DNA from 4 places in the Ferriphaselus amnicola genome. Region 4 is predicted to be linked to each of the others. Evidence: predicted binding sites of a transcription regulator. Region 4 holds the regulator's gene; each other region holds the start of a gene.
The links. Region 4 encodes sigma-54, which starts transcription at its own class of promoters, with help from an activator protein. Its sites were predicted from a motif close to TGGCACNNTTCCTGCT; they were not measured.
Positions count from the first base shown of each region.

Region 1: a site for sigma-54 is predicted at 2,704-2,719, ahead of OYT1_RS12140 (TorF family putative porin). Genes of this name have one in related genera too.
Region 2: a site for sigma-54 is predicted at 3,610-3,625, ahead of glnA (type I glutamate--ammonia ligase). Genes of this name have one in related genera too.
Region 3: a site for sigma-54 is predicted at 1,857-1,872, ahead of OYT1_RS07025 (circularly permuted type 2 ATP-grasp protein). Genes of this name have one in related genera too.

Region 1 is NZ_AP018738.1:2,443,695-2,448,720, reverse strand. Features, by position in the region: gene OYT1_RS12150 (ammonium transporter) at 1-1,459, opposite strand, end outside; gene glnK (P-II family nitrogen regulator) at 1,470-1,808, opposite strand; gene OYT1_RS12140 (TorF family putative porin) at 1,854-2,648, opposite strand; gene OYT1_RS12135 (accessory factor UbiK family protein) at 2,923-3,195, shown strand; partial or broken gene OYT1_RS12130 (YifB family Mg chelatase-like AAA ATPase) at 3,213-4,049, shown strand; gene OYT1_RS12125 (hypothetical protein) at 4,190-5,026, shown strand, end outside.
Region 2 is NZ_AP018738.1:59,414-64,439, reverse strand. Features, by position in the region: gene ntrC (nitrogen regulation protein NR(I)) at 1-582, opposite strand, end outside; gene glnL (nitrogen regulation protein NR(II)) at 592-1,641, opposite strand; gene OYT1_RS00310 (DUF4124 domain-containing protein) at 1,678-2,055, opposite strand; gene glnA (type I glutamate--ammonia ligase) at 2,148-3,563, opposite strand; gene OYT1_RS00300 (cation diffusion facilitator family transporter) at 3,726-4,892, opposite strand; gene OYT1_RS00295 (rhodanese-like domain-containing protein) at 4,969-5,026, shown strand, end outside.
Region 3 is NZ_AP018738.1:1,411,179-1,416,204, forward strand. Features, by position in the region: gene OYT1_RS07000 (ANTAR domain-containing response regulator) at 1-58, shown strand, start outside; tRNA gene OYT1_RS07005 (tRNA-Thr) at 183-258, opposite strand; tRNA gene OYT1_RS07010 (tRNA-Lys) at 297-372, opposite strand; gene OYT1_RS07015 (hypothetical protein) at 622-1,179, shown strand; gene OYT1_RS07020 (flavodoxin) at 1,246-1,794, shown strand; gene OYT1_RS07025 (circularly permuted type 2 ATP-grasp protein) at 1,958-3,355, shown strand; gene OYT1_RS07030 (alpha-E domain-containing protein) at 3,355-4,356, shown strand; gene OYT1_RS07035 (peptidase) at 4,414-5,026, shown strand, end outside.
Region 4 is NZ_AP018738.1:583,224-588,249, forward strand. Features, by position in the region: gene hprK (HPr(Ser) kinase/phosphatase) at 1-684, opposite strand, end outside; gene OYT1_RS02775 (PTS sugar transporter subunit IIA) at 699-1,154, opposite strand; gene hpf (ribosome hibernation-promoting factor, HPF/YfiA family) at 1,202-1,525, opposite strand; gene OYT1_RS02785 (RNA polymerase factor sigma-54) at 1,539-2,945, opposite strand; gene lptB (LPS export ABC transporter ATP-binding protein) at 2,974-3,696, opposite strand; gene lptA (lipopolysaccharide transport periplasmic protein LptA) at 3,693-4,262, opposite strand; gene lptC (LPS export ABC transporter periplasmic protein LptC) at 4,246-4,869, opposite strand; gene OYT1_RS02805 (KdsC family phosphatase) at 4,812-5,026, opposite strand, start outside.

The DNA of each region.
Region 1 (5,026 bases), 860 kb from region 4:
CGTAAGCTCGTTCGCCGTGAGTGGCGGTGTCTAGACCTTCGCGCTCTTGCTCGTCGCTGACACGCAGACCGATGGTCATGTCGATCAGCTTGAACAACACGAAGCTGACGATACCCGACCACAGGATGGTGGTGCCCACGCCCCAAGCTTGGCTAGTCACTTGTGCAGCGATGGAGTATTCCGCCACTGCGCCAGTTGCGTAGTCATATACACCCGTGCCACCCAAGCTGGGAGCTGCCAGAACGCCGGTACCTAGTGCGCCGAGGATGCCGCCTACGCCATGCACGCCGAATACATCCAGCGAGTCATCTGCGCCTAGCATCTTCTTCAGGCCGGTGACGCCCCAGAAGCACAGTACACCAGCAACTAGGCCAAGGACGATCGCACCCATCGGGCCGATGAAGCCGCAAGCTGGCGTTACTGCTACTAGGCCAGCCACGCAACCGGAAGCTACACCCAACAAGCTAGGCTTGCCGCGCAACATCCATTCCGCTGCCATCCAAGACAACGCCGCTGCGGCAGTTGCCACGGTGGTGTTGACCATTGCCAGTACTGCAGTGCCAGTAGCTTCCAGATTGGAGCCGGCGTTGAAGCCGAACCAACCCACCCACAGCATGGATGCGCCGATCATGGTCATAGTCAGACTGTGCGGCGCCATCTTTTCCTTGCCGAAGCCGATACGTTTGCCGATCACGAAAGCACCTACCAGAGCTGCCATCGCAGCGTTGATGTGTACCACGGTGCCACCAGCGAAGTCCAGCGCGCCCTTACCGAAGATGAAGCCAGATGGATCAGCGAAGGCCGAAGGACCGCCCCAGAACCAGACCATATGCGCCATTGGCAGGTAGGAGAAGGTGAACCACAGCACGGCGAACACCAGCAATGCGGAGAACTTGATGCGTTCCACGAATCCACCGACGATCAGCGCCACAGTGATAGCTGCGAAGGTCAACTGGAACACCATGAACAGCATCTCTGGAATGACCACGCCCTTGCTGAATGTTTCCACGACTGAGTCGGGGGTGACGCCAGACAAGAATGCCTTAGACAAACCGCCGAAGAAGCTATTGATCGAACCGCCGTCGGTGAATGCAACGCTATAGCCGTAGGTGACCCATAACAGCGCGACTACGCAGAAGATTACGAACACTTGGGTTAATACCGACAGCATGTTCTTGGTGCGCACCAAGCCACCGTAGAACAGTCCTAGACCTGGCAAACTCATAAAAATTACCAGAACGGTAGCGACCAGCATCCACGCAGTGTCACCCTTGTTGGGAACGGGGGCAGGGGCGGCTTCCGCTACGGCAGAGGCCGCTTCAGCGACATCGGCTACGGGAGCTGCTGCGACCGCTGCCGATACAGCCTCAACCGCGCTGGCAGCATCAGCAGCATGGGCGGCGATAGCAAAGCCACCCAGCGATGCCAGCAACGTAAATACAGCTAAGAATTTCTTCATCTCGATCTCCTTACAGGGCTTCAGGGCCGGTTTCACCGGTACGGATGCGGATTACTTGCTCGACTTCTTGCACGAAGATCTTGCCGTCGCCGATCTTGCCGGTTTTAGCAGACTTTTCGATTGCCTCGATCACCTGATCCAGAATCTCGCTCGCGACTGCGGCTTCCAACTTGATCTTAGGCAGGAAATCCACCACATATTCGGCACCGCGATATAGCTCGGTGTGCCCTTTTTGCCGACCAAAGCCTTTGACTTCGGTGACGGTGATACCTTGTACGCCGATGGCGGACAACGCTTCACGCACCTCGTCCAGCTTGAACGGCTTGATGATTGCTGTGACCATTTTCATCGCATTCTCCTTGGTAGAGTGGGGCGGCGAACCGCCCCAAAAGTATTACATTGCGTGAGTCAGCGACAAGATGGCTACGCCCTTGCCCCAGTTGCCACCGAAGGTTGGCCAGTTGTAGAAGTTGCTGGCATTGGTCTTGCTGTATGCCAAGCCCAACACATAGCCACTGAAATCCTTGCTGATGCTGACCTTGTAATCGGTGTAAGTCGGAGAGCCGCTGGCAGTCGTTGCCAAGTAGGCAGCAGACGAACCCTTGTACGTTTGCTTGCCCACGTGCGCGCCCAAAGTGATACCGGTGTCGCTCACTGGATAGTTCGCATTCAGTTCGATGTAGTTGGTGCCTTGTGCATCAGGGATGGTCAGGAACTTGCCCAAGCCGTACGAGTACTTGGCGGAGATCCACTTGTAGCCGATCGAGCCATAGACTTCATCGGTATCAGCCTTGACCCAAGGAGCAGCTGGAGTGTATTTACCCAAGTAGTTGTAGCGGACAAAGCCGATATCGTAAGAGAAGTCTTCTGCGAAGGTGTTCTTGAAGCCGGCATAGGTGTCCAGTTCCATGCCCACGCTGCCCGAAGCAACTGCGCCGCTATCGGCGATCCAGCTTACATTGGAGCCCCACACGCCTGCGTACAAGCCGCTAGCATGGGCGTAGTCAAAACCGCCCTGAACGGCAGGATTGTGAGAAGTTTGAGTGATGCCACGGAACACGTAATTAGAGACCATTCCGACGTTGCCGGTCACGGTATGAGGAGAAGCCGGTGCATCTTCGGCCATTGCCAAAGTCGGAACAGCCAAAGCGGCCAGTACCAGAGTGTTCAGCAGTTTCTTGTTCAGCATGATGTTTCCTTTCGGTAGTTAAGATAACGGCAAACGATTTCCGCATGTTCTATAAAGCATGAGCCGTGCCAGATTGTAAAAACTTCGATAAAACAGATGATTGATAAATCAAGCTGGTAATTGTGCCTTTTGCTGCGTCCAATAATGTGCGCACGAAAAATGGTGGTGCACTGTTCCGGTGCACTATAACGGGGCGTTGACTAGGCATTAAGAATCTCCCTGCTTGGTGGCGGCCTTTGCTAAACTTCTCACACTTAATGTTTGGGAGTACCTCATGTTCAATGCGAAGATTTTGGATGACCTGACCAGCAAGGTCAATGAAGCGCTGGCCAGTGGCCCGGCAAAGGATGTAGAGAGGAATGTGCGTGCCTTGTTGGTGCAAGGTTTTTCCAAGCTCGATCTAGTGGCGCGTGAGGATTTCGAGGTGCAGTCGCTGTTGTTGGCGCGTACGCAAGAGAAGCTGATCGCATTGGAAGCGCGGGTTGCCGAGCTTGAGGTGCGAGCTGCGGCGAGCGCGCCGCAATCTCCAGCCGGTGAGTTGGGTTAACTTCGCACAGCCCAGCCATGAGCTTGGCGGTTCTTTATAGCCGTGCATTGTCCGGTATGGATGCCGCCCAAGTGACGGTGGAAGTTCATCTGGCCAACGGCCTACCCAATTTCACCATTGTCGGCTTGCCCGAGGCTGAGGTAAAGGAAAGCAAGGATAGGGTTCGCGCCGCTCTGCTGACTTGTCAATTCGAATTCCCCGCTCGTCGTATCACTGTCAATCTAGCGCCTGCCGATCTACCTAAGGAAAGTGGGCGTTTTGACCTCCCCATCGCGCTGGGCATCTTGGCTGCCACTGGGCAGATTCCGTCGCAACGTCTGGCTGAGTATGAGTTTGCTGGAGAGCTGGCGCTGACCGGTGAGTTGCGCCCGATTCGGGGTGCGCTGGCAATGACTTATCGCGCCGTATCTAGCGGACGTGCCTTCATTCTGCCGGAGGCGAATGCGGCGGAAGCCGCCTTGGTCGAGCAGGCGGCGGTTTTTCCGGCTAAGTCGCTGTTGCAAGTGGCAGCACACTTGACGGGGCGTGATGCGCTGGATCGCTTTATTCCCAGTGCCAGTCTGCGATCTCCGCACTACTCTGACATGAGGGAAGTGAAAGGCCAAGGTCAGGCTAAACGTGCGCTGGAAATTGCCGCTGCGGGTGGGCACAGTGTGTTGATGTCTGGACCGCCGGGCACGGGAAAGTCTATGTTGGCGAGCCGTTTTCCAGGGATATTGCCATCCATGACGGAAGCTGAGGCGCTAGAGAGCGCCGCTATGCAATCGTTGGATGGCGCTTTCGATATCGCTAGATGGCAGATTCGCCCGTTCAGGAGCCCTCATCATACGGCGAGCGCGGTCTCACTGGTTGGCTGTAAGTAGTCTCAATAAATGCGACTGAATCATATTATTTGCGACTGCACTGTAATTATATGCGACTAGAATTGCGAATATGGTTCGTAATCGCATGATTAATAAGACTTGAACTTGCAATTTACCATGCTGGAATTACCATGCCCCCTTTGAGGTTCCCCTATTTCACGCCCGATGACAGACCTTGGCGGATCGATTGGTACGGCGATGTGATTTTTCCTGGAGGCATTAATGGTCGCAGTCAGCCTAATGTCCAAGTCGCCATCTCTCCAGTTCGTGCTGACCCTACCAGCAATGACGCGATGCTATCGAGTCGAGCCACGGAGTCTTCGATAGTTCAGCGATTCTTCCCGATTGGGATGCTTCCCTATGTAAGAATCGGCGATGTATGGCAAAACGGTGAGCGAAAATACAGTCCTGACTATCAGCGCGAGCAATTTTCAGACCTGCACATCACGCGCGCCTCTTCCAAGCTTATTAAGGCCGGCCAGTCCGTAGATGAGGTCTTTGTATTGCCGCTCAAGCAGCATCCTTGGCATCATTTACTCACTGGAAGTTTCTGCCTGAGTATTGAGCTTACGGAAGGTCGGCAGATTGTAATTCCGACCATGGAGCTAATCCGTTTCTATTTCGGATCATCATCGGAGCTGTTGCACCGTTTATTTATGCATGACATTAAGTACGAGCAACTCTGGGAGCACCAGCAGTACACGATTCGTACAGGTCGGCTTCATCTTAAGTTGGCTAGAAAACTATCTGGCGTGTCGGCGGCAGATATTGGCCGAATTGCCCTGTCCAATGTGGCCAATCGGGCTGCGTGCCGAATTCGAATTAGCTGCCAAAGAGATCTGCTTTCAGGAGAGAAGTCTGCGTATCCGCAAACCTGGTTTCCATTCGAGGGCAAGACTAATCTGGCTGTCGTCGGCAAGTGGTTGCCGTTTGGTAGTAAGCCTGATCAGACATTCGTGGTATATCGT
Region 2 (5,026 bases), 520 kb from region 4:
CGCAGTATTGAGAGCAACGAACGGCTTGTTCGCGCGGGGGCTGTGGCGATGCAAGGCGCGCGCGACTAGCTCTTTACCGGTGCCCGACTCCCCGTTGATAAGCACGGTAGCATGGGTCTGTGATAGCCGCCCGATAGCACGAAAAACCTCTTGCATGGCTGGCGCTTGCCCTAGCATATCAGGCGTAACGGGCGAATCTTCGATAGCCGCCTCGCCACGCTGACTTTGCTCCATCGCGCGGCGGATCAACTCGACGGCATGGTTGATGTCGAACGGCTTGGGTAGGTATTCGAACGCGCCACCTTGAAAGGCGGAAACCGCGCTTTCCAAATCGGAATAGGCGGTCATGATGATGACGGGCAACTGCGGGAACTGATCACGCAGAGTTTGTAGCATCTCCAGTCCCGAAGTACCGGGCATCCGAATGTCACTAACCACCACTTGCGGCAAGCCGCCAGGCAGGGCTTGCAATGCTTCATTGGCTGAGACGAAACTACGGAATTCGATGCCTTCACGGGTCAGTGCTTTCTCCAGCACCCAACGGATGGAGCGGTCGTCGTCGATGATCCAAACAGGTTTCATGCTCATTCCTCAATCATGTTGCAGGGGCAGCAGTACTGTAAAGCAGGTGCGCCCCGGTTCGCTTTCCACTTCAATGTTACCTTGATGCTGGCTGACAAAATCTTGCGCCAGCGTTAGCCCAAGGCCGTGGCCGTCTGGGCGGCCGGAGACCAGCGGATAGAAAATCTTATCTCGAATGGCCTCGGGGATGCCGGGGCCGTTGTCGACGATCTGTACCATCACCGCGAGGCGGTGGCGCTTGCGCATCAGGGTCATCTGACGAGCAATGCGAGTGCGTAGCACGATATTGCCCTTGCCGTGCATCGCCTGCGCAGCGTTGCGTACGATATTGAGCATGACTTGAATGAGTTGCTCTTTGTCGCCGCGCAGATCGGGCAGGCTGGTGTCATAGTCACGCCGGATGCTCAAGCCCTCAGGAATCTCAGCCAGCACTACGCTGCGCACTCGCTCTAACACCTCGTGGATATTCAATGCACCAAAATGAGGCATCGTCTGTGGTGTCAGTAGCCGCTCCATCAAGGAGCGCAGCCGATCCGCCTCTTGAATGATGACTTGCGTGTACTCGCGCAAGCCAGGACGATCGAGTTCTTGCTCCAAGAGTTGTGCCGCACCTCGTATGCCGCCCAGTGGATTCTTGATCTCATGAGCGAGGTTGCGCAGCAATAGGCGATTGGCCTGCGTCTGATCCAACATCTGCTCTTCGCGCGCTAGTCGTAGCGGGCGGTCAATGGGATGAAACTCCAGCAGTAGCTTGTAATCTGGATCGTTCAATAAGGGTGTGATGGCGGCACGCAACTGTAGTTTTGTGTGGCCGGAGGTGCCTAGGGTAAGCTCATGTTCGATGTAACTGGCATGGTTACTCAACGCATGCTGCATCGCTCCAGCCAATTGCCCAGTTTGGGTAAAGGCATGCTGGATGGGATGGCCAATCAAATGCTTCCGGCTGACATCGAAAAGATTCTCCGCCGCTGGGTTGAGATAGGCGATGCGCGCCTGACCATCCAGCAACAGGATGGCCGTGGCAAGTTGTTCAAGTGTGGGGATCGAAGTATCAGGCATGTTGGCTATAAAGCAGATTCCATGCCACGCCGAAGGTCATTTTAGGCGAGCCAATTCAGAGTTGAGTGCTTCGATGTTCTTTTGATGCAGCACGACATCGGCCTGATTGTTAGTCTTGGCACGAGCTTCGCTCAACAGTGACAACTCGGTCGCTCGCTCTTGCTCCAATATCCGCCGCCGCATGTCATCCCGTTCGCGTTGGGTCTGCCCATCGACTCTAGGGAAGCTACTCGGTGAAACAGCTCTAGATGACTGTGTTTGCCTAGCTACTGGCGGTGCCAAATCCAGCCGTTTGGCACCTTTGCTCGGAGTGCTGGAGTAGGTAACGTGGCCACTCCCATCCACAGATTTGTAGATATCCGCCAAGGCGGAGAGGCTCAATAGCAACCCCAGACTCAAGCAAATCAATCTCATCGCACTGCCCTAAAAGAAACGACTCGAAGTATAGCAGGCCAAAAAACAAAAACGGGGCCGAAGCCCCGTTCCTGATACACCTGCGATATTGCTTACAGGCTGTAGTACATGTCGAATTCCACTGGATGCGTGGTCATGCGCATACGAGTCACTTCCGTCATCTTCAGTTCGATGTAAGCATCGATGAAGTCGTTGGAGAACACGCCGCCACGAGTCAAGAATTCACGATCTTTATCCAGAGCCGCCAGTGCTTCATCCAACGAAGTACATACGGTTGGGATCAGTGCATCTTCTTCGGGTGGCAGGTCGTACAGGTTCTTGTCAGCAGGATCGCCAGGGTGGATCTTGTTCTGAATACCATCCAAGCCCGCCATCATCAGTGCGGCAAAGCACAAGTATGGGTTAGCGGAAGGATCTGGGAAACGTGTCTCGATGCGGCGTGCCTTGTCGCTAGCGACGTGAGGGATACGGATCGAAGCGGAACGATTCTTGGCAGAGTAAGCCAGCTTGGTCGGTGCTTCGTAGTGAGGAACCAGACGCTTGTAGGAGTTGGTGCCCGGATTGGTGATCGCGTTCAGTGCCTTCGCATGCTTGATGATACCGCCGATGTAGTACAGGGCAGTCTCAGACAAACCGGCGTAGCCGTTGCCGGCGAACAGGTTCTTGCCATCTTTCCAGATAGACTGGTGAACGTGCATGCCAGAACCGTTATCGCCAACGATAGGCTTAGGCATGAAGGTCGCTGTCTTGCCGTACTGATGAGCGACGTTGAAAATCACGTACTTCTGAGCTTGGGTCTGGTCAGCGCGCTTAACCAGCGTGCTGAACTTGGTGCCCAGTTCGCACTGGCCAGCAGTCGCCACTTCGTGGTGATGCACTTCGACCTCGATACCGATGTCTTCCAGCGCCAGACACATTGCTGCACGGATGTCGTTCAGGCTATCAACGGGAGGAACTGGGAAATATCCACCCTTGACGGTAGGACGGTGGCCAGTATTGCCGCCATCGAATTTTTCACCAGAGGACCATGCCGCTTCTTCGGAATTGATTTTCACGAAGCAACCGGACATATCAATGTTCCAGTTAACGGAGTCGAAAATGAAGAACTCTGGCTCTGGGCCGAAGTAAGCAGTGTCACCCACGCCGGAAGATTTCAGGAATGCCTCAGCGCGCTTGGCGATGGAACGTGGATCGCGGTCGTAACCCTTGCCGTCAGATGGCTCGATCACGTCGCAAGTCAGCACCAAGGTGGTTTCGTCCATGAACGGGTCGATATAAGCCGAGTCAGGATCCGGCATCAACAACATGTCAGACGCTTGAATACCCTTCCAGCCAGCGATGGAGGAACCATCGAATGCGTGGCCATCTTCAAACTTGTCCGCCCCGAAATACTTGGCGGGTACGCCTACGTGCTGCTCTTTACCACGAGTATCGGTAAAACGCAGATCAACAAACTTGACTTCATTATCCTTGAGTAACTGAATTACATCTGCTGCCGACTTGGACATCGCTCTCTCCCAAATAAAAACAATTAAAACAAACCTGTCCTTCCTGAGCAGGAAGCGTGCCATACCGCATCGCTCGGAAAGCGGCATTTTGCCATATTCAATAAGGTAGATGGCAACAATCGTGCGCACCAACCCAGAGCGGCAGCCGCGCGAATTGCACCATTATTGGGCGAAAATTTGATAAATATGGATGGAACGAAACCAAGGATCATCCCCGACGATCTGCTCGCTTTTACGTTTTAGTGCGGCCAGCTCTTCGTGCTTGAGCCCAGCAGTAAATATTTCAATATCGACCTTGCCGTCGAGATAGTGAAGGACCACAGAGCTTTCGAGCGGCGCGGCGCTATCTAGTCGCTGCGACAAATGATCCAGCAGTTTGCTTCGGCTGGGCAAATGGGCATTTGGTCGGGCCTTGGAGTCATCCTCGGGGTCGATGTGAACCATCACGTCCATCACATGATGGTTACGCAGGACCCGCTGGCGGGCACTTTCAGCAATATAGTGCCCTTCAGATACGCTAATTCTTGGATTGACAATGACATGAGCATCCACCAAGGCGTGATCCGCCATTTTGCGCGTACGCAATTCGTGCAGGCTGAATACGCCAGGAGTATCCAGCAAGGTCTGGCGTATGGCTGCGACTTCGCTTTCATCTAGCCCCGTATCAATCAGCTCAGCCAAGGCCTCGCGCGCTAACTTCCCCCCCATGTGGGCAATCATCACCCCCACCACAGCGGCAGCCAACAGATCAAGAAAAGCGAAGCCAAGCAAGTTGCCACCGATACCAGCCAGCACCACTAGCGAAGAGGCAGCATCAGAGCGGGCATGCCAAGCATTGGCGACCAACATCTGCGAGCGCACCCGCTTGGCGACAGCCAGCATATAACGAAACATCCCTTCCTTGGCCGCCAGCGCCACCAAAGCTACCCAAAACGTCACAGGATGAACCACCTGCACTTGCGCAGGATGTTGCAAGCGCAGTGCCGCTGCCACTAGCAAAGCCACACCTAGCGCAGCCAGTAGCACACCCAAAATCAACGTGGCTGCCGTTTCGATACGTGCATGACCGTAAGGATGATTGGCATCAGCATGACGATTTCCCTGTCGATTGGCATAAAGCACCAGCACGTCAGAGAGCAAGTCCGACAGCGAATGCAAGCCGTCAGCCATCAAAGATTGTGATCGACCAAAATACCCGGCCAGTATCTGAAGCACCGTCAACAGCAAGTTGATGACAATACTTACCCAAGTGCTCTTTCGTGCGGCGGCAAAGCGCTCTGGATGCTTAGGCTCAAACTCTGGAGACATTGTCTGGGTGTGATTTTTCATGCGGGATGGGTTAGTATTCTGCGTCGGGCGCAGGATACCACTTGCGCCACTATCATTGAATATGGATGCCATTCTTATGGGAAATATCACCAAGATACTGCAAGCGGCACAACAACGCGCTCAGGAAATGAAGT
Region 3 (5,026 bases), 830 kb from region 4:
CCGGCTTAAAGCTTTGCGCGTTGCCGAAATGATTCTGAATGGGGAATCTCCGTTATGACATATTAGGGCTGAAATACCTACAGCCCTAAATCTCGTCTAGCACAGGCAGGTTAATGAGGTAAATTCACATAGTTGCAGATAAAGAAAAAGCCACGCATCTACTTGATTGCGTGGCTTAAATTTGGTGCCGCTTGTCGGATTCGAACTGACGACCTACCGCTTACAAGGCGGTTGCTCTACCAACTGAGCTAAAGCGGCTTAAACAGGTGCGGATTATACCAGCACAGGCTTCATTTTGGTGGGTCGGGCGAGATTCGAACTCGCGACCAACGGATTAAAAGTCCGCTGCTCTACCGGCTGAGCTACCGACCCAAAAATGAAGCGCGGATTCTACGGAGTACGTCCCTTCACGTCAATCTATTCTATGGACTTATTCGATAATTGAATCGGTGAATACATGTTTTGTTCGCCTTTGCATGCAGTTATACGAGGAGATGGTACCAATATAGGTAGGCGATGCCGCTGAACTCAAAGCAATTCATTATTCCGAATAACCATCTTCCTAGCCTTGGTACAAATATTGCTGAACGTAGGGTCCGATCACTAACAACAGGATTCAACATGCTATTCGATGCTTATGAACAAAAAGGGCTGCTGTTCAATATGAACTTCAAGGAAGCTAACGGCAGCTACGCAGCCTATCGGGGTGATTTAGTTTTAGAGTTAGGTGAAATCGGCGACGCACTTGGGCATCGCAAGCCTCCTGTGGCAACCATCAAAAATACGATTGTTCTGTCAGAAAACGACAAGATTAAACTATACGTTGGTAGCTTGGATGAGCTTGCGCTCCTCCCCAAGGTCATTGATTACTATCATGCTGATTTTTCGGAAGATATTCTAATCATCCTATTTGTAGTGAACATCAACAAACCCCTCATCATCGAAACGTCCGGCCTGCGTATCGCTGCGATTGGAATGCAGGAAGGCTTGATCTGGAACGAACTGATTGATCTAGCCGCATTGGACAAGAGTGACTTCAAGGGGCAGTCCGCCTCTGAGAAGATCATCACTGTCTATAAAGCGCTGCATGACTTTAAGCCCAAGGGTGATGCGGTCTCGTTCGAAGAGGCGCTTACCCGCACAGTGGAGTTGAAGCGCGCCGGACGAGGTCCAGTCTAACTTCTGTCACATCACCCGCCGATTGTCGGACTCACGACAATCGGCGAAGTAACTCAAGGAATCCTCATGTCTCGCATCGGATTATTCTTTGCCAGCAGCACAGGAAATACTCGTCGTATCGCAAAGGCGATCAAGAAGCGCTATGACGATGACACGATGGCTGACGCGCTCAACGTCAATAAGGCTAGTCCAGAGTTGGTGGCTGGGTATTCCTTTCTTATCTTCGGCACATCGACTCTCGGTGGCGGAGAGTTACCTGGACTTTCCACCGACTGTATGGGTGGCGGCTGGGAGGAGTTTCTGCCAAAACTTAAGGATGTCGATTTCACCGGTAAGACCGTCGCCCTGTTCGGGCTCGGCAACCAAGATAAATATCCTGACGAATTCGTCGATGCGATGGGTGAGATTTACCACTTCATCGTCGAGCGCGGTGCAAAAGTGGTCGGCGCATGGTCAACGGAAGGCTATGAGTTCATCTCATCCAAAGCGCTGGTCGATGATGAGTTCGTAGGCTTGGCTCTCGATCAAGAGAATCAGAAAATCCAATCCGATTCCAGATTGAATGAGTGGTTAAAGTTGATCGCACCGGAATTCGAACTACCAGAACTGGGATAGTTGTCGGCAACAAACTCGATAAGTGAGTGCACTGAGTGAGCCCCATCACGGATCACCTGCACTGGCACGCTTATCGCTTAGTGTTCTGTAAGATCAACTACAGAACGACCACATGGAACTCGCCTCTTCAGAATACGCTTGTAACACTGCTTATGATGAACTGTTGAACAGCGACTTAAAGCCACGACCTGCCGCTCAGCCGCTATTCGACTATCTAGACACTCTGGACAAGAATGAGCTCGCTGCACGTCGTCAGGCGGTAGATGCCACCATCATGGCGATGGGCATTACCTTCACTATCTATAGTGAAGCCGGCAATATTGACCGTGCGTGGCCCTTCGACCCTATTCCTCGGGTGATGGCCCGCTCTGAATGGGAGCAGATCCAGTCTGGGCTGAAGCAGCGCCTGCTCGCCCTTAATCTATTCATCAACGATCTATACAACGAGCAACGCATCATCAAAGACGGGGTGTTCCCCGCCGAGGTGCTCACTGGCTCGGGAAACTTCCGACCACAGTGTGTCGGCGTCACGCCCCCTTTTGGCGTCTGGGCGCACATCTGCGGCACCGACTTGGTGCGCGACCGTGACGGCACCGTGTATGTGCTAGAAGACAACCTGCGCGTACCGTCCGGGGTGTCTTACATGCTGGAAAACCGGCAGATCATGAAGCGCATTTTTCCCGAGGTGTTCCGCACCACCAACATCCTGCCGGTGGATGATTATCCGACCCAGTTGTATCAAACGCTTGCGGCACTATCGCCACGCACCGGTGAGCAGCCTGTCATCGCTGTGCTGACTCCGGGCATCTACAACTCAGCCTATTTCGAGCATAGCTACCTAGCGCAGCAGATGGGCGCCTATCTAGTTGAAGGTTCGGATCTGGTAGTCGGCAGCGACGATGTGGTCTATATGAAGAGCATCGATGGTTTGCAGCAGGTGGATGTGATCTATCGGCGCATCGATGATGCTTTCCTCGACCCTGAGGTGTTCAACCCCGATTCAGTCTTGGGCGTACCCGGTCTGATGCGCGCTTGGCGCAAGGGCACCGTCGGGATCGCCAATGCACCCGGCGCGGGTGTGGCGGACGACAAGGTGGTCTATGCTTTCGTGCCGCAGATCATTCGCTACTATCTGGATGAATCGCCCATCCTCGCCAACGTCCCCAGCTATCTGTGCATGTATGACGATCAGCGTGACTATGTGCTGGCCAATCTAGACAAGCTCGTCGTCAAGCCGGCCAACGAATCCGGCGGTTACGGCATGCTGATCGGCCCACGTGCGACGCCGGAAGAGCGTGCCCAATTCGCCGAGCTGATACGCGCGAATCCGCGTAACTACATGGCACAGCCGACGCTGGACATCTCCACGGCCCCCACGTTGATCGATGGCAAGCTCGCTCCACGCCACCTGGATCTGCGGCCATTCGTATTGCAATCGGACAAGCTCTACGCCACCACGGGAGGCTTGACACGAGTTGCGCTGCGACAAGGTTCACTGGTGGTAAATTCATCGCAAGGCGGTGGTAGCAAAGACACTTGGATCGTAGAGGATGGAGAGTAATGATGTTAGCCCGTGCCGCAGAAAATCTTTACTGGATGGCGCGCTACTTGGAGCGCGCAGAGAATACCGCAAGGCTCATCAATAGCACCACCCATGTGCTACTTGATCTGCCACTTGAAGTTTCGTATGGATGGAAGAACCTAATCGAGGTCGCCGGACTGGACACACTGTTCCACAAACACTACGAGGAGGCCAATGAAGAGGCCATCATGCGCTTCCTGATCGAGGATAGTCGTAATCCCAGCTCGATCTACTCGTGTGTGCAATATGCCCGTGAGAACACGCGCACTTTGCGGGAAGTGTTGCCTGCAGAGATGTGGGAACGCATCAACAGCTTGTATCTGTACGTTCGTGCCCATGCCGCCAGCGCCTGCCATTCCCGCCGAGATCGCTACATGGTGCTGAACAATGTCATCGAGCAGCGTCACGCCATCGTAGGCTTGGTGTCTGGAGCGATGGTGCATGACTTGCCCTATCAGATCATCAAGTTGGGGCGCAATGTCGAGCGCGCCGACATGACCTCGCGCATCCTCGACCTCAACTCAGCGATTCAGCTTCCGCCCGACAGCGTGCTGCATGAGATGCTGATGGAGCGTATCTGGATGAGCACCTTGAATTCCCTCTCGGCCTATCAGACCTATCGACGGCTGATCTCCATGCACGTGCGCAGTAGCCAAGTCATTGAGTTCCTGCTCCACGACATGCGCTTCCCACGCAGCATCTCGCATTGTCTTTCCGAAATGGAAGCTTGCATCAAGCTGATGCCAAGGTCAGAGCCGCTGCAAATCGTCATTGCCAAACTACGCCAAGATATCGCACAACATCACACTAACGGAGTCACTTCCACCGCCCTGCACGATTACTTGGATGGCATGCAGGCTAAATTGGGTAGGGTTCATGATGCACTGACACGCCACTACTTCCATGCCTACGAAGGTGGCACCGCCCCCGAGGGAATCACACAAAGTGAATTCCAGTTTGCCGAGTCATCCCCTGCGTGATAGTGTTGCACACGAAGAGAAAAGTCATTTAATTACAACTCAAATAAACGTATCGACATGACCTATTGCGTAGCCATTAACACCGAGCAGGGGCTGGTGTTCTGTTCTGATTCTCGTACCAATGCTGGATTCGATAACATCTCAATCTACTCCAAGATGCACACCTTCGTTTGGCCGGGCGAGCGCACCTTCGCGCTCCTGTCCGCCGGCAATCTGGCTACGACCCAATCCGTCGTCAAACGCCTATGGAGCGACATCGAAAACGCTGCAAAAATAAACCTTCGGAATGCACCCAATATGCAAACTGCATCGGACTACATTGCCGGTGTCAGTTCGGAGGTACAGAAGCAGCAAACCAACCGAGATAACTCCAGCACCAATTTTGAAGCCACCTTCATATTCGGTGGGCAGATCGGCACCGACAAGCCCGAGACTCTGCTGATCTATCCGCAAGGCAATTACATCCACGAATCTGACGAGCACCCCTTCATGCAGATCGGCGAGGTCAAATATGGCAAGCCCATCTTAGATCGCGTCATTAAACGCAGCACGCCCTTAACTCACGCGGCTCGTTGCGCACTGGTCTCGATGAACTCAACCACACGCAGCAACCTCACCGTCGGTCCACCAATCGACTTGCTGATATACAAAAAAGACAGTTTGGATTTTG
Region 4 (5,026 bases):
TTTGCGTAGGCGCACGGCAGTTTCACCGAACATGGTGCGGATGTTCAGCATGCCTAGACCGCGCACTTCAAGAAAATCGCGTAGCAGATCAGGGCATTTTCCTTCGAGTGTGTCCGGCGAGGTGCGATAGAACTCAGTGATGTCGTCGGCAACTAGGCTGCTGCCGCGCGTGATGAGTTCCAAGCCGAGTTCACTTTTGCCCACGCCACTGTCGCCGGTGATGAGTACGCCGATGCCCATCACGTCGAGGAATACGCCGTGGCGCGTGGTCGATTCAGCCAATGCGGCAACGATGTAGTGGCGCACCAGCCACATCAGGTGGACGCTGTTCTTGGGCGAATGGAACAGCGGCGTGTGCGTCTGGTCGGCGTAGGCGACCAGCGCTTGCGGAATCTCGTCCGTGCCGGCGATGATCAGGCACAGTGTGCTGCCATGATCGAGTAGTTGCAGCGAGGCTTGCATCGCCTCGGCATCTAAGCTGTGTAGATAGTCCAGTTCGATGCTACTGAATACTTGCACCCAGTTCGGGTGGATCAGATTCATGTGGCCGATCAAGCCTTTGTTCGACGCATTGACGAGCTCGCTGTCGAGGATCTTGTCGGCGCCACCTTCTCCAGCGACCCATACCAAACCTAGTCGCTCTTGCTTGTCTTCGAACAGCCGCCGAATATCTACCTGAGCCATATCAAAGCCTCCGCCTAGGCTTGCCAGTTGGCGAACAGTTGGTAAAGAACGGCTGGGTCATCGCTGGCGAGCAGTTGATCTCGGAAGGATTTTTCGCAGAACATCTGTGCTAGTTCGCCTAACAGCTGTAGGTGCAGATCGGTCGCCCGTTCCGGTACCAGCAGGACAAAGATCAGGCTCACCGGCAGCCCATCCGGTGAATCGAAGGGGATCGGGGTGGTGGTTCGGATGAAACAGGCGATTGGATCGCGCAGTCCCTTGACGCGGCCATGTGGAATGGCAACGCCTTGCCCCAGCCCGGTCGAGCCGAGTTTCTCGCGCGCGAACAGACTGTCGAATACCTGACTGCGCCCGATGTTGCGAGTGTTCTCAAATAAGATGCCGACTCGTTCGAACACACGCTTCTTGCTGGTGGATTCGGCATCCACCATGACATTTTCGGGCGGCAGGAGGTTACTAATTAAACCCATGGTTTGTTCCCATGAAAAAGGGCGGCCATTAGACCGCCCACTAAAGGTTATTCTGCTTCAACGATCTTGCCGGAGTCGTCATGACGACGCGCGGTGTTCTTTTCCTTGTGCTTCAACACTTGGCGATCCAACTTCTCGATCAGCTCGTCGATGGCGACGTACAGGTTGGCATCTTGGCATTCCACGAAGATTGTTTTGCCGCTGATATGGACGGTGGCTTCTGCCTTTTGTTCGAGCTTGTCCACCGATAGGATTACGGTGACATCCAGCACGTTGTCGAAGTGTTTCTTGATCTTGCCCAGTTTGCTGACCACATGCTCACGAATGGCGGGAGTGATGTCTAGATGATGTCCGCTGAGGTTGAGGTTCATGGTTGCTCCTTTGTTAGAGTGATTTACGAAGATTGACCGGGAGGATATTTAGCGATTCCCGGTATTTTGCCACAGTGCGCCGAGCGACTTGTATGCCCTGCGACACGAGGATTTCTGCCAAACGGCTGTCGCTCAGCGGATGATGAGCATCTTCCTGAGAGACCAGTTGCTTGATTAAGGCGCGGATGGCGGTGGAGGAACATGCCCCGCCGCTGTCGGTGGAGACGCCGCTGCCGAAAAAATATTTGAGTTCAAAGATACCACGTGGAGTTAGCATGAACTTCTGTGTGGTGACTCGTGAAATGGTCGATTCGTGTAATTCAAGCTGTTCAGCGATCTCGCGCAGCACGAGCGGGCGCATGGCGACTTCGCCATGCTCAAGGAACATACGCTGCCGCTCCACGATGGCTTGCGATACGCGCAAGATGGTGTCGAAGCGCTGTTGCAGATTCTTGATGTACCAACGTGCTTCCTGTAACTGCCCAGTCATCTGTTGCGAACTTTGCTCATCACGGCGCTGCATGATGTTGGCGTAAAGTTGGTTCACGCGTAAACGTGGCATAGCTTCTGGGTTGAGGCGGGCCGCCCAGCGACCACGCTGGCGCTCGACGATGACGTCGGGCACGACGTAATCGCTGACCCGTTGCTCGTAACGCGCGGCTGGGCGCGGATTGAGTTGCAGAATGAGGGCTTGAGCCGCACGCAGACCATCTTCGTCACAGTGTAGCAGCCGTTTGAGGCGGGTGTAGTCGTGAGCAGCCAGGAGATCGAGATGCTTGTCCGTGAGTTGTATCGCTAGTTGCCGACTCGGGGTGGTGGCTGGCAGGGCGCGCAGCTGCAAGGACAAACACTCAGATAAATCGCGTGCCGCGATGCCAGGCTCATCTAGATGTTGCAACTGGACGAGTGCAGTTTCTAGATCATCTAGCGTGACATCTAACTCTTCCGGTAGCATCTCGAAGATGTCTTCCAATGACTGTGCCAGAAAGCCGCCATCATCTAGCGCGTCAATTAGCAGTGCAATCAGTTGGCGGTCATGGTGGTCGAGTTGGCTGAGGCTGAGTTGGGTCAGGAGATGCTCGCGCAGACTTGGGGAGCTGGCGGCTGTCTCGGGATAGTGGTCATCTTCGTCATCAGAGCTGGCTGAGCTAGGGCTATAAGACAGCTCGCTCCAGTCTTCCTCGGCCTTGGATGATTCTCTTTCAGGCTGCTCGGGGCTGGTGGAGGTGGTGCTTGCCGTACTCGTGGCAAACGAGGTGATCTCGTCTTCCTCGCGCTCCAAGAACGGATTCTCATCCAGCAGTCGCGCAGTTTCCTGATTGATCTCCAAGGTAGAGAGTTGCAGTAAGCGGATAGATTGCTGCAACTGCGGTGTGAGCGTCAGTTGCTGGGATTGCCTGAGTTGTAGTGATGCTTTCATGCCAACGATTATTAGGTGGGCGTCACTTTTATAGTTTGAAGTGCTCGCCGAGATACACTTTCCTCACGGCTTCATTATAGATGATTTCCTCGGGCTTGCCTTCCGCCATCACTGCGCCAGCGTTGATGATGTAGGCGCGGTCGCAGATGCCCAAGGTTTCCCGCACGTTATGGTCGGTAATCAGCACACCGATGCCGCGTTCTTTGAGAAAACGGATGATCTTCTGGATATCTAGCACGGCGATGGGGTCAACGCCGGCAAAGGGTTCATCCAGCAGAATAAAACGCGGATCGGTGGCCAGCGCGCGTGCGATCTCGCAGCGCCGTCGTTCGCCTCCAGAGAGACTCATGGCGGGATTGTCGCGTATGTGGCTGATATGTAACTCGTCTAGCAAGGTTTCTAGCGTCGATTCCTGTTGGGCGAGAGGGAGTCCGCGCAACTCCAGTACGGCGCGAATGTTTTCGGCCACCGTCAAGCGACGGAAAATCGAGGCCTCTTGTGGCAGATAGCCTAGTCCTAATTGGGCACGGCGATGAATGGGCGCATGAGTGATCTTGTGCTGGTCGATGTAGATGTCTCCGCCATCTGCTGCAACCAAGCCTACGATCATATAGAAGCTGGTGGTTTTTCCTGCACCGTTAGGGCCGAGCAGGCCGACCACTTCGCCGCTGTGCACGGATAGAGATACGTCTTGCACCACAGTGCGGGCGCGGTACTGCTTCCTCAGCGAGGTGGTGCGCAATTCACTCATGGCTTACCTAAACTGGTCGAAGGCCGGATGGACACTGGATCCGTGGGGGCTGGGATGCTCTCGTTCCTAGGCTGAATGACTGCGCGAACTCGGCCTCGCTGGCCGGAATTCGGAGTTCGCGAGCTGTCCACATGGAATATCTCGGTCTTGGAGTCATAGGTGATGTGATCGCCATGAACTTCGTCGTTACTGCGCTTCATGCTGGCTTCGCCGAAGAGTTCTAGGAATTCATTCTGCGTGTCGTACTCGATGCGCTGTCCGTTACCTTCGATGATTTCATCCACGCCTTCGCGCTTCTGTCTGAACTGAGCGGGTTTGCCTGTGACGGTGCCATGCTTGTCACCAGCGGCGGTTTCTGTGACTACGATCTTGTCGCCCGTGATCATTAGCGTGCCTTGGATGAGTCTGACGTTGCCTTCAAAGATGCTGATCTGCTTCGCATCGTCAATGTTGACGGTGTTGGCATCCAAATACATCGGTTGGTTGCGATCAGCACGCTCCGCCCAAGCCGACGATGCGCCAAGTAGTAGGAGGCAGAGCAAGAGAGCATCAATTCGCAGCAACATGTTCGCTTCTTACGTGTGACAGCAGCTTGATGGTCTGCGTCTTGTTATCTAAGGTCATGCCGATGGCACTCACGAGATTGTGAGCATCGCGCATGGTGACGGGGCGGTCGGTCTCCGCGTAGTCTTCGCTCGGCAGAGCTCGCAGATACGTGGTGGTGAAGACGCGCTCACTGGCGGCTGTGCTAGCAGCGCGCACGATGCGCACATCGCCACGCAAGATGGTTTCGTCGCGATGGAAAGTCGTGCCAGTTTGAGCGGTGGTGTGTAGTGTCGGGCGATTAGGTGTAAGGGCGATGATCTCGGGCTGCTCTAGATGCAGCGAGTCATCATCGGGGTAATGTCTCATCTCGTGGGCGTTGATGCGATGATGAGGCTTGCCTTGTTCGTCCAGTGCGGTGGCTCGGAAGTTATTGACGATGAAATCGGGATCGTGCCGCTTGCTGCTGTCGGCTTGGGCGAGCAGTGGCCCCACTTGCTGGTCCAGCCAGTAGGTGCCAGCCAATACCAGAAGCAGAGGCAGTAGCGGCAACCAGTTGCGCAGTTTTTCGATCATGCGAGGTAGGGGGCGAGTTGTGCGTCCAGCGTGCCTTGCGCTGACATTAGCCATTCGCAGACTTCGCGTACTGCGCCGTGCCCTGCTTGGCGTTGCGTGACGTATTGAGCGTGACTCTGCACGATCTGGGGCGCGGCGGGAACGCTGATCGCTAATCCGACGTGGCGCATGGCGGGTAGATCGACCACGTCATCGCCCATGAACGCGGCAT